Regions from separate parts of the Lysinibacillus sp. genome, predicted to be linked through region 3. Evidence: riboswitches for the same ligand, from Rfam matches in the RefSeq annotation. Region 3 holds a riboswitch; each other region holds the start of a gene.
What was found. A riboswitch is a leader RNA that binds a small molecule or an ion and turns the genes downstream of it on or off. The one in region 3 is predicted to bind S-adenosylmethionine.

Region 1: linked by a shared signal. The riboswitch ahead of RT445_RS13930 (Na+/H+ antiporter NhaC family protein) and the one ahead of RT445_RS04625 (bifunctional homocysteine S-methyltransferase/methylenetetrahydrofolate reductase) in region 3 are both predicted to bind S-adenosylmethionine.
Region 2: linked by a shared signal. The riboswitch ahead of metA (homoserine O-acetyltransferase MetA) and the one ahead of RT445_RS04625 (bifunctional homocysteine S-methyltransferase/methylenetetrahydrofolate reductase) in region 3 are both predicted to bind S-adenosylmethionine.
Region 4: linked by a shared signal. The riboswitch ahead of RT445_RS16225 (methionine ABC transporter ATP-binding protein) and the one ahead of RT445_RS04625 (bifunctional homocysteine S-methyltransferase/methylenetetrahydrofolate reductase) in region 3 are both predicted to bind S-adenosylmethionine.

Annotation. Positions count from the first base shown of each region.
Region 1 is NZ_DAMDAY010000064.1:3,510-6,664, reverse strand. It holds gene RT445_RS13935 (LysR family transcriptional regulator) at 1-844, shown strand, start outside; SAM riboswitch class I at 1,471-1,578, shown strand; gene RT445_RS13930 (Na+/H+ antiporter NhaC family protein) at 1,718-2,953, shown strand; gene RT445_RS13925 (VanZ family protein) at 3,037-3,155, opposite strand, start outside.
Region 2 is NZ_DAMDAY010000036.1:22,188-25,342, reverse strand. It holds gene RT445_RS09975 (TrmB family transcriptional regulator) at 1-670, shown strand, start outside; gene RT445_RS09970 (hypothetical protein) at 731-901, shown strand; gene RT445_RS09965 (nucleotide excision repair endonuclease) at 1,128-1,499, opposite strand; SAM riboswitch class I at 1,704-1,813, shown strand; gene metA (homoserine O-acetyltransferase MetA) at 1,913-2,848, shown strand; partial or broken gene RT445_RS09955 (GerAB/ArcD/ProY family transporter) at 2,889-3,155, opposite strand, start outside.
Region 3 is NZ_DAMDAY010000011.1:16,593-19,747, reverse strand. It holds gene RT445_RS04635 (protoglobin domain-containing protein) at 1-25, shown strand, start outside; gene RT445_RS04630 (protoporphyrinogen oxidase) at 311-1,705, shown strand; SAM riboswitch class I at 1,805-1,904, shown strand; gene RT445_RS04625 (bifunctional homocysteine S-methyltransferase/methylenetetrahydrofolate reductase) at 1,993-3,155, shown strand, end outside.
Region 4 is NZ_DAMDAY010000083.1:7,860-11,014, forward strand. It holds gene RT445_RS16220 (methionine ABC transporter permease) at 1-637, opposite strand, end outside; gene RT445_RS16225 (methionine ABC transporter ATP-binding protein) at 627-1,655, opposite strand; SAM riboswitch class I at 1,739-1,842, opposite strand; gene RT445_RS16230 (thioredoxin family protein) at 1,899-2,210, opposite strand; gene RT445_RS16235 (toprim domain-containing protein) at 2,226-2,567, opposite strand; gene gcvH (glycine cleavage system protein GcvH) at 2,659-3,039, opposite strand.

The DNA of each region.
Region 1 (3,155 bases), on a different contig from region 3:
TACAGAGCATATTTCGAAGGCGGCTCAACAGTTAAATATTGCACAGCCATCCTTAAGTTTGACTATAAAACGTCTGGAGGATGAACTAGGCACAAAATTATTTCATAGAAAAGGAAGAAATATTGAATTAAGTGCTGCAGGACAGATTATGCTCAAGCATGTTAATAAGGTATTTATCGAACTAGAAAATGCAAAAATGGATATTCAATCACTTGATGAAATCAATGCTCGTACAGTTAAAATAGCCATATCAAATACCCGATTTCTCGTTGGACTAATTAGTCAATATATTAATGATTTTCCTCATGCCAAAATTCAACAGGGAATTGAGACAAGGGATGATATACGTATAAATTTAAAGAAAGGGGATATTGATCTGGGCATAGCTGGCCCTCCAATCATTGATGAAGAAATTGAAACCTGTGTGCTTGTGGCAGAGGATGTAGTACTTGTGTTGCCTTCTAATCACCCATTGGCTGGTCAATCAGAGGTTTCTCTAGCTAAGTTTGCAAATGAATCCTTTATTTCCTTAGCCAACAATGCAGAATATAGCCGTTTTACAACGTCACTTTGTGAAAGAGCGGGATTTATGCCTATCAAAAACTATGAAGTAGATTCAACCCTCCTGGCAGAAATTATCCAGCTGGAACAGGGTGTAGCCTTGTTGCCCATATCGGTTTGTAGAAAGTTCAATTTACATTATGTAAAAATAGCTAATATGCATCCAACGTATACAGTAGGTCTGTCCTGGGTAAAAAATTCCATCTCGTCAGCTGCCGTTCAACAGTTACGGGACTTTATTATTACTTACTTTAAAGAAAATAATGAGCACTACAAAATTTAATACCTTTGAAACGGGTTCCTGAAATGCTCGAAAAAACATAAAAATTCCCTAAAATTTTGTTGGAAAATATTTTAACTTGTTCATTGCCTCAACTTAGCGTAGTATTATAACGAATCAAAACTAAGTAAGTTAGTAAGATTCACTTTCACAATAAAACCAGGCGTTCTTCTTAGAAGAGCACCTGGTTTTTTGTTAGTTGCACAATAAGCGACCTGGGATTATATTCTATTATTTAGCAGGCAAATACCCGCGGAGCAAGGCTGAATACCCGCGGAGCAAGGCTGAATACCCGCGGAGCAAGGTGAAATACCCGCGGAGCAAGGCTGAATACCCGCGAAGCAAGGTTGAATACCCGCGAAGCAAGGCGAAATACCCGCGGAGCAAGGCTGAATACCCGCGGAGTAAGGTGAAATACCCGCGAAGCAGGATGAATACCCGAGGAGCAAGATGGAATATCCGCTATCGGCGTTATTCAGTAATACACAAAATCAGCTACAATAAGCAGATTTCTTCTAAGATTAATCGGAAAATCTATGTACGTATAGAAGTTAAAGAAAAAACTTGTTGCAAATATTAATTTTTTATTTTAATCTTTTAATATTGTGTCAAAAAAATAATATTTTTTCTTCTTATCAAGAGAGATGGAGGGACTGGCCCGATGAAATCTCGGCAGCGGAACTTAGTCATTAAGTTACTGTGCCAAATCCAGCAAGAAATGACTTGATAGATAAGAGGTGTATTTTCAATATAAGGCCTCTTCTTGTTCATTCAAGATGAGGCCTTTTTTTATGGAAAAAGGCTGATTTTAATTTTTTTGGAGGTAAAACAGTGAAGAAAGAGAATCCATGGGCGCTGATCCCATTTGTTGTTTTTATGATATTATTTATTGGTTCTGGGGTTATTACAGGTGATTTTTATGCCTTTCCTGTCATTGTTGCTATCACCATTGCAGGTGCTGTGGCTCTAGCCATGAATCGAAAAGAATCGTTTACGAAAAAAGTTGATATTTTTTGTCAAGGTGCAGGGAATTTAAATGTCATGATGATGGTTATTATTTTTCTCTTGGCTGGGGCCTTTTCAGAGGTTGCAAAAGGTATGGGGGCAGTAGATTCCACTGTTAACTTTGCTTTATCGGTCGTTCCGCAAAACTTACTGGTTGTGGGCTTGTTCATCATTGCCTGTTTTATTTCCCTCTCAATGGGTACATCCGTGGGAACGATTGTTGCATTAGCTCCAATAGGCGTTGGAATAAGTGATCTTACAGACCTTTCTATTGCTTTAGTGATGGCGGCTGTTGTTGGTGGCTCAATGTTTGGTGATAATTTATCCTTTATTTCAGATACAACCATTACTGCCGTACGTTCACAAGGCGCACAAATGAAGGATAAGTTTAAGGTTAATTTTTGGATTGTATTGCCAGCAGCGATTGTAACGAGCATTATTTTAGCAATCATTTCAATGGGTGAAACAGCACAAGTGGCGCATGTAAGCTATAATTGGGTTAAAATTGTACCATATGTTTTAGTGATCATTTTAGCGTTATCTGGGATGAATGTTTTCCTTGTGCTGGCACTAGGGATTGTCCTTGCAGGTGCTGTTGGCTTAGTAGATGGTAGCTATCACTTGATGAGCCTTCTGCAAACGATTGGAGAAGGCATGTCCGGTATGTATGAAATCGCCTTTCTTGCCATATTAATAGCTGGAATGGTAGAGGTTATTAAGTTTAACGGAGGCATTGACTTTTTGCTGCACCTTGCGACAAGTAGAATTAAATCGAAAAAGGGTGCTGAATTCGGCATTGCTAGCCTTGTGGGTTTAACGAATTTATCTACTGCTAATAATACAATTGCGATATTAATTGCTGGGCCACTTGCTAAAAATATTGCTGAACAATATGACATTGAGCCAAGAAAATCCGCAAGTATATTAGATATTTTCTCCTGTACAGTCCAAGGGCTTCTGCCGTATGGGGCTCAATTCCTTGCTGCCGCAAGCGTGGCCAAAATATCACCAGTAAGTATGCTGCAATACTCGATCTATCCCATTCTTATTGGTATTTGCGGAATGATAGCTATTTCTATCGGATACCCTTCAAAAAAGAAAGCCTAAAGCTCAAATAAGACCAGCAAAGCAAAATTTTAGCTTAGCTGGTCTTTTTCATCTCTTAAAGTAATGGTTTAGATTTAGAAGGATTACTTTCTTGCCTGTATTAGTGTAAACCAGTTGTTTCCGTTTAATGTTCCAGAAACGTTGTATACTGGCTGATAGAAACCTTTTGTGTCATACATATACGTTAGCTCGATTAATTCAA
Region 2 (3,155 bases), on a different contig from region 3:
TTCTGGCATACCGCGTGCAAGAGTGTATGATATTTTAAATATCCTTGTAGAAAAAGGGATCGTGTTGAAAGAAGAGACCGCAGAACAAACGACCTATTCAGCCATGCCCGTGTCCGTATTTTTACAGCAAATGGAGCAGCGCTGGCAATCAAATTTTTCGTCGATAAGTATGAAATTAGAAAAGCTAGAGGAAAATGTTCAGGAAGTGGAGCATAAAGTCGTGATGCTAAAGGGCAAGGAGTCCATCCTCAATTACTGTCAGTCACTTTTAAGAAAAGCAAAGAAAAAAGTGATTCTGTCGATGTGGGAAGATATGTACGATGCGCTACGACAAGACCTTCAAGAAGTGTCACAGCGTATTCCTGTGCATGGCATTACACTGTATGTAGAGGAACATTTAGCGACTATTGACCGCCATAGGGCCACACACTATACGAAAAAAACGTCTACTCCACATTGGTTTATTTTATCGGTAGATGGTCAGGAAATGATTTATGGTCACTCGCCTTCCGCGCAAGAAACGGCCTTCATCACTAATGACCCTGTCCATATCTATTTGTTAGAGGATTATATTTGGCATGATGTCCTTATCAATAGACTAGTAAAACGCGATGATCAGGAGCTTGAGGATTGGATTGCGAAAGAGCGAAAAGGTTTTTTCTTAGAATAAAGATGAGAAAAGGGGAGCATTCTGAATAAATTAGTGTTGCTAGGTTTAGGGTGTCTACTAATGTTAGCAGCGTGTAATGCTACGCCACCTACCACTACACTCAGCATTCGTGAACTACCTATCGTACCAGAACATATTCAGAAAAACATCGTTTCTCAGGACAATATTCAATTATTGTATGAAATGACGCGACGTATTATCTCGTCTATTATTCAAAGGGGAATGTACTAGCAAGTATGGAAGTAGAGGAAAATAGACTTATCATTCATCTTAATGAAGGCAGCGAGCAACGAAAAGAGGCCCAACCATATGTTTTTAAAATATCGAAAAGCCCTGAACAGAACCTTATTGAGGTCTTCATCAACAAGCAAAACACACCCATCGATCGTATGACCATCCTGTGAAAAAAGAAACCGAAATCTCACTTTGATGAGATTTCGGCTTTTTGTAATTTGTCTTAATAAAAGACTTTATCAACATTGTATTTGGAGCGGAACGTATTAATGGCATATGTTTCGTAAATTTCACGTTCCATTGGATCTTCTACTTCATAGACTTCAATTTTGAACACTTCATCACGGTGGTTTTTCATCGGTGATACATTATCCTCAAAGTGCTTTTTAATACGTTGACGGATTTTACGAGCTTTCCCAACGAATAATAGCTCATTCTTGTCATTATAGAATAAGAAAATGCCGCCTTTATCACGTGTGATTTTATGGAAATCAATAAAGCCAAAATAAGGTGTGATTGGCACATCACCTGGTTTTACTTCTTGTTCACGTTGACGGATAACTACATCTGGTTTTGGAAATTCAATTTTAATCAAACTATTCACGTTCCTCTCTCTTACTAAAGCTATATGGTAACATAAATACGGCATGTTTACCATAAATTTTAAATATCGAAAAGCCACTAACAGCAAGCTTAGTGTACTTCAAATGGACAAAGAACATGCATAGCGAATCACAAAATATTCTATGAATTATTGATATTCTAACTAGTTCATGTTACAATTCAAGGTAATTAAATAATCTTATCAAGAGAAGCTGAGGGATATGGCCCTATGACGCTTCAGCAACCTCTAACATGTGTTAGAAAGGTGCTAATTCCAACAAAGGATATTCCTTTGAGAGATAAGAGTGGACGTGAAAAAAATCCTTCTCATTCTATCTCGTATGGAATGAGGGGGATTTTTTAATTTTTAGAAAAAGAGAGCGAAAACAGAGAGGGGAACGCAAGATGCCAATTAATATTCCGAAAAATTTACCAGCTGGAGAACATTTACGTGAGGAAAAAATCTTCGTGATGGAAGAGGATCGTGCGAAAACACAGCAAATTCGTCCGTTAAATATATTAATTTTAAATTTAATGCCGGAAAAAGAAAAAACAGAACTCCAATTATTACGGTTATTAGGGAATACACCGTTACAGGTCAATATTACGTTTTTAAACACTGCCACACATGAATCAAAAAATGTTAGTAAATCTCATTTACAGCTATTTTATACGACATTCAACCAAATTCGTCATCGACGCTATGATGGCATGATTATTACAGGGGCGCCAGTAGAAAAATTGGCTTTTGAAGAGGTCAACTATTGGCAAGAAATTTCAGAAATTATGGATTGGTCCAAAGAGAATGTGACATCCGTATTACATATTTGTTGGGGAGCACAGGCTGCTTTGTATCACCACTATGGAATTGGAAAGGTAGAGCTTTCAGCTAAATGTTCTGGTGTCTATTCCCATGTCATTACCGATTTAACGGTAGATTTAGTGCGGGGCTTTAGTGATTTATTTACCGCTCCTCATTCTCGCCATACGTCTGTGTCAATTGACGATGTACGCAATCATCCAGATTTACGCTTATTATCTTATTCGGAGGATGCAGGGGTATTTATCGTACAATCAAAAGATAATAAAAACATTATGATTACAGGTCACCTGGAATATGATGCCACAACACTAGCCGATGAATACAGTCGTGATGTGGCTAAGGGCCTTGATATCGCCGTTCCCGTAAACTACTTTCCAAACGATGATCCAACTAAAGAGCCTATTAATACATGGCGTGCCCACACCCATTTATTATTCTCGAACTGGTTGAACTATTATGTATACCAAGAAACACCATATGAATGGGATTTTGTTGACGAAATTGAGTATCATATTTGATTCAAATAAAAAGTCTAATTTCTTGCTAATTTAAAAGAAATTAGACTTTTTGATTGTCATTGCTTGTTTCTGCTTTGGGCATTTCGCTCGTTTCAGCTTTCGCTTTGCGATTGCGAATAATCGCCACAATTAGTAAAAGGATCGGTAATAGAATGGTGATGAAAAAAGAAAAGATTGGCCAAATTTCATTATTATATTTGTTCGAATGGACAATGTTTGGGTGAACTATTTGAGAAAGCCCAATAACAATTAGCCCCATCGGTATAATGAGAGGCCGATGATCCTTGATTTTTAAAATCTGGGCAAG
Region 3 (3,155 bases):
TGATTGCATGGCAACAAAAATATAAGCAATCGTAGGTATATTAGGTGAGTTAGGGACATCATTTACAGAAGTAACGAATTCGGCAGAAAAATTAGCGACCTTTGCGCAAAATTTAAAAGTATAGACGGTTAGTATTTACTACAATGTATTAGGCGTAATTAACACTATAGTACCTATTAATATATATGTTGGCTAGAGCTATCTCCTAAAGGGATAGTTCTATTTTTGCTAAATTTGTAAAGGGTTGAATGCAATTTTCAATGAAAATAGGTTTATACTGTAGAAAGAACTAATAATAGGGGCGGTTTATATGAAAACAGTTGTTGTATTAGGTGGCGGAATTACAGGATTATGCACAATGCATTACTTACAACGTCAAGTGAAGGAGAATAATCTAGATGTTCGTCTAGTACTTGTAGAGAAAAATACATATCTAGGTGGTAAGTTACATTCGGCATATGAAGAAGGATTTATTATGGAAACAGGTGCTGATTCTATTGTCGCTCGCCATAAAGGTGTTATGGAGCTAGTGCAGGAGCTTGATTTTGAAGATAATCTAGTTTATAACGAAACCGGCATTTCTTATATTTACACAAATAATGAACTACATGCTATTCCAGCTGATTCTACATTTGGTATTCCAATGAGCTTGGCATCCTTAGAGGAAAGCACATTAATATCAGAGCAAGGAAAGCAGGAAGCATTAAAGGATTTGACATTACCAAACAAAGGCTTTACAAAGGAAAGTTCAATTGGCGAGTTCTTAACCTACTATTTAGGAGAGGAACTAGTAAAAAACCAAATTGCACCAGTTCTAGCAGGTGTGTATTCAGGTGATTTACATCAGCTTTCAATTGCTTCTACTTTACCGTATTTAATTGATTATAAGAATGATTATGGAAGTATCATTAAAGGTTTTGATGCGAACCGTGAGCAATTTGTTAAAGCTGCCAATAAAAAATTTATATCATTTAAAAATGGTTTAACTTCTTTAATCGATCGACTTGAGCAAACATTAACCAATGTTGAAATTATCAAGGGTGTCGCTACTTTACATGTTCAAAAACAGGAAGACCGCTATACAATTTCATTAGCAAATGGTGAAAATATCGGAGCAGATTATGTTGTGCTTGCACTACCGAATGAAGCTGTTCAAAGCCTCATGAAGGATGAATCATTAAACCGTTATTTTAATCAATTTACTACTGCGTCAGCCATTACCATATACTTAGGCTTCGATGTACCAGACGCGAAATTGCCAGCAGATGGAACGGGCTATATTGTCTCTCATAATTCTAACGTTACTTGTAATGCAGCAACTTGGACAAGTCGTAAATGGAAGCATACATCGAGAGACAATAAATTACTTGTACGACTCTTCTATAAGAGTATTAACCCAGCGTATGAACAACTACGTACCATGACTGATGAAGAATTGGTAACCGTTGCTTTAGAGGATGTTCGAAAGAGCTTGGGAATAGAAGAGGATCCAACCGTAGTAAATGTAACAAAATGGATTGATCAAATGCCTAAATACGACTTAGCTCACAGAGAAGCGTTACAAGGGTTGCTTCAGGAACTGAACAAAAACTATCCAAATTTAGCTATAGCAGGCTGTTCATATTTTGGTGTAGGTATCGGAGCTTGCATTCAAAATGGGAAAAAAATTGGTGAGGAGCTTGCAGAGGAACTATCCAGTTTCTAAGATTTTAAGTTAAAAATTACTTTGTTACGTGAAATACTCTTGACTCATTCGTCAGTAAACGATATGATTCTTTTAATTATTTAAAAAATTCATACTTAATTCTTATCAAGAGAAGCAGAGGGACTGGCCCATTGAAGCTTCAGCAACCAACTTATTGTCAGGTGCTAAATCCAGAAGACCGTTGAGTCGAAGATGAGAAGGAACAACAATGCTGAATCGTTAAAGCCTTCTTTTTTATGAAAGAAGGCTTTTTATTATACAGAGACATAGGAAGAGAGGCTAGTTTTATGGGATTGCTTGAGAAGTTAAACACGCATGTATTGACGGCGGATGGTGCAATAGGCACAGTTCTTTATGGCTATGGATTGGAATATTGCCATGAGGAAATGAATGTGCAGAGACCAGAGTTAATTGAAAAGATTCATAGAGAATATATTGCGGCTGGTGCTGACATCATTCAAACGAATACGTACGGTGCAAATGCCATCAAATTAGCTCGCTATGGATTAGAATCACGCGTTCAACAATTTAATGAAGCAGCTATTACAATTGCTAAGCGAGCAGCTGCAGATGGAGGTCAATTTGTTTTAGGGACAATAGGAGGTATTCGTGGTATCCGAAAAAGTGATGCAACACTAGAGGAAATATTAGCGACTGTAGAGGAACAAGCAAGTGTTTTACTTGCAGGAAATCCAGATGGCCTCTTACTTGAAACCTATTATGATTTTGAAGAATTAACTGCAACATTAAAAATGTTACGTGCAAAAACAATGTTACCACTTATTGCACAAGTATCTATGCATGAGCCTGGTGTTTTACAAAATGGAATGTCTTTAAATAATGCTTTGCATGAGCTAGAAACACTTGGTGCAGATATCGTTGGTGTCAATTGCCGGCTAGGCCCACATCATACAATACAAGCATTTGAAGGCGTAGAACTTCCTGAAAAGGCATTTATGTCAGCTTATCCGAACGCTTCACTTCTTGACTTAGAAGATGGGCGTGTCGTTTATGAATCGGAGGCTGATTATTTTGGTCGAGCAGCAGTAGAACTACGTGATCAAGGGGTACGCTTGATTGGGGGCTGCTGTGGTACGACACCAAAGCATATAGCGGCAGCAAAAAAATATTTAGAGGAGTTATCACCCGTTCATGAAAAGCATGCGAAACCTGAAAAGATTGAGATCGTTCGAGAAGCAGAGCCTCCTAAGTATGAGCCTCTTCATGAAAAAGTAAAACGTGAACGATCTGTCATTGTAGAACTGGATACACCTAGACATTTAGAAATTGATGGATTCCTTGTAGGAGCAAAACAATTGTATGATGCTGGCGCAGATGTAGTCATGATGGCAGACAATTCTCTAGCCTCTCCTCGTATTAGCAATATTGCAATGGGAGCATTGTTGAAGAATACACATGGCGTACGTCCTCTAACACATATTACATGTCG
Region 4 (3,155 bases), on a different contig from region 3:
CACCAATCCATTGAATGATAAATACAACTACTAAGATCAAAATAGTTGCCATTAATGTCACATCTTGGCGATTTCGTTGGAAGCCATCAAGGAAAGCTAAGTTTCCAAGACCACCTGCACCGATAATCCCTGCCATTGCAGTATAACCAACAAGTGCTACAGCCGTTACGGTAATACCAGAAATCAGAGCTGGTAATGATTCAGGGATTAGGACTTTCCAAATAATTGTGGACGTTTTAGCCCCCATTGAACGAGCTGCTTCAATGACACCTTTATCAATTTCGCGTAATGCAATTAAAACCATACGAGCGTAAAATGGAGCTGCACCGATAATTAAGGCTGGTAAAGCCGCATTTGCTCCGCGAATTGTCCCAAGTAAAAACTTCGTAAATGGAATTAATAAAATAATTAATACGATAAATGGAATGGAACGGAATATATTAACGAGTGACCCCGTTAAAAAGTTAACAATTTTATTAGCCCATAACTGATTAGGACTTGTTAAAAATAGCAAGATACCAATAACCAATCCAAGAATAAATGTGACAAATGTTGAAATAGCTGTCATATACAATGTTTCATACGTAGCTTGCCACATATTTTCCCAGTCTACGTTCGGAAAGAGATTAGTTAGCATTTGCGATCACCTCCGTTTGAACTTCGACTGTATTTAAATAATGTAGGGCATCAGCCACATTTTCCTTAGAACCATCAATTTGCACAATAAGTGTACCGTATGCTCCATTTTTCGTTTGCGAAATATTGCCATGAACAATGCTTACTTCCACATCGAATTTTTTAACAAGATGTGAAATGACGGGCTGTTCCGTTTTTTCACCAACAAAGATCAGCTTGACAAGTTGACCAGTTGGGTAGTTTGCTTTGATCTGTTCCACTGTATCCTTTGTTTCTTTTGTGTCGGTAATCTGGGCTACAAATTTCTTAGTAATAGCTGCTTGTGGTGCTTGGAAAACTTGCAACACCTCACCACGCTCTACAATTTCACCAGCCTCCATTACGGCTACACGATGACATATTTTACGGATAACGTGCATTTCATGGGTAATCAATACGATCGTTAACCCTAAACGTTCATTGATATCAACTAGTAAGTCAAGAATAGCATCTGTCGTTTCAGGATCCAGTGCAGATGTCGCCTCATCACATAGTAAAACTTCTGGATTATTAGCTAATGCTCGTGCAATCCCAACTCGCTGCTTTTGACCACCTGAAAGCTGTGATGGGTATGCCTTATCACGTCCTTCTAAACCTACAAGTGAGATTAACTCCTTCACACGGGCTTCTCGTTGAGCTTTTGGAACACCTGCAATTTCCAGAGGGAAAGCGATGTTTTCAGCAACTGTTCTAGACCAAAGTAAATTGAAATGCTGGAAGATCATACTTACCTTTTGTCTAGCAGCTCTTAACTTTTGCCCTTTAATGGATGAAAATTCTAGATTGTTTACTGTTACCGTTCCTGTTGTCGGTTTCTCTAATCCATTTAATAAACGAATCATGGTACTTTTACCGGCACCACTATAGCCGATGATGCCAAAGATTTCACCTTTATTTATAGTAAGGTTGACGTCTTTGACTGCCGTTAATTCGCCATTTGCTGTTTTGTATTTCTTCGTAATATTTTGAAGCTGAATCATAGCGAATACTCCTTTTCTTATATAAAAAAACCCCTTCACTCATAGACAAGTAGAAGGGGTCACGTATGATACGTTAAACCGTTCTCTCATCTTTCAAAGAAAAATCTTTGGGTGATTTGGCACCTTTTCACATGGTGATGGTTGCCGGGCTTCATAGGGCACTTCCCTCCGCCGCTCTTCATAAGAGTTCGATATATTTAATGTTTTAGTAATATATTTGATACTTTACCACGCTAGTAATGTTCAGTCAATTGATTTTTTTAACAATTCGTACAAAAAAGGTACAGATTGAAAAGCATAAATTTTATCTGTCACTTTCCCGCCATCAGTAACAAGTAAACATGGGACACTTTCAATTTGATGCTCATAAGCAATCTGCTCTAGAAAGTTGATATTTGCTTTGCCAATTTGAAGCTGTGGCAGCAATTGTTCAATAACTGACAGCATTTTTGATGCCACCGCACATGTTCCACACATCGGTGTATATAAATAAAATGCAGCTTTTTCACCCGACTGTATAGCCGCTTCCCACTGCTCTTTTGACCATTCTTCCATTGATTTCACGCAACCTTACAAAATATATTCATTATGGATTGAGAAATGAGCGCGCAATAAAATCATCGCTAACACTTTTCTTGGTGTTGTCTCTACTTCCTTATATGTTGGCATTGTACGTAAATGCTCAGCCTCTGGATAATGTCTGTCCATTAATGCACGTAGCTTATCGCCAGACGTATCTGCATCAAAAAAAGTGAAAAGCTCACAGCCCTCATAAGGATCGAGTAGCTCTTCTAATTGATGCACACCAATTGTACCATTCGTACAAAGTATTGTAACATTCTCATTTAAAATAGGCTCAATTTGTAGCTTATCTGAGCGTCCTTCTACGATCAAGCATTTTCCCTCGAACATTACGCCACCTCCAATTAGACATCCCCACTTATAAGTCATTATATAACAAAAAACGCCGGTAGTTTCCGACGTTTTTCGATTATAGCTTGTCTTATTCAGCGATCATTTCTTCGTATTGCTCTGCTGTCATAAGTTTTTCAACTTCAGATGCATCAGCAGGCTCAACAACGATCATCCATGCTTTTTCATATGGTGATTCATTAACGAATTCTGGGCTATCTTCTAAATCTGCATTGACTTCAACTACAGTACCTGAGATTGGTGCATATAATTCAGAAACAGTTTTAACTGATTCTACGCTACCGAATGGATCATCTGTTTTGATTTCGTCGCCAACCTGTGGAAGCTCAACGAAAACGATATCTCCTAATTCAGATTGTGCGAAGTGAGTAATACCAATACGTACTTTTCCATCTTCTACTTTTACCCATTCATGTTCTTCAGAGTATCGTAAGTCTTTAGGTGTGCTCATGCAATAAACCCCTCCATAAATATGTAATATATTCACTTTCAGTGTGCCATACTTCTCCTATAAAAACAAGATTCAATTACACCTCTAGGTAATTGAAAGCATATTTTTTCGAGTTC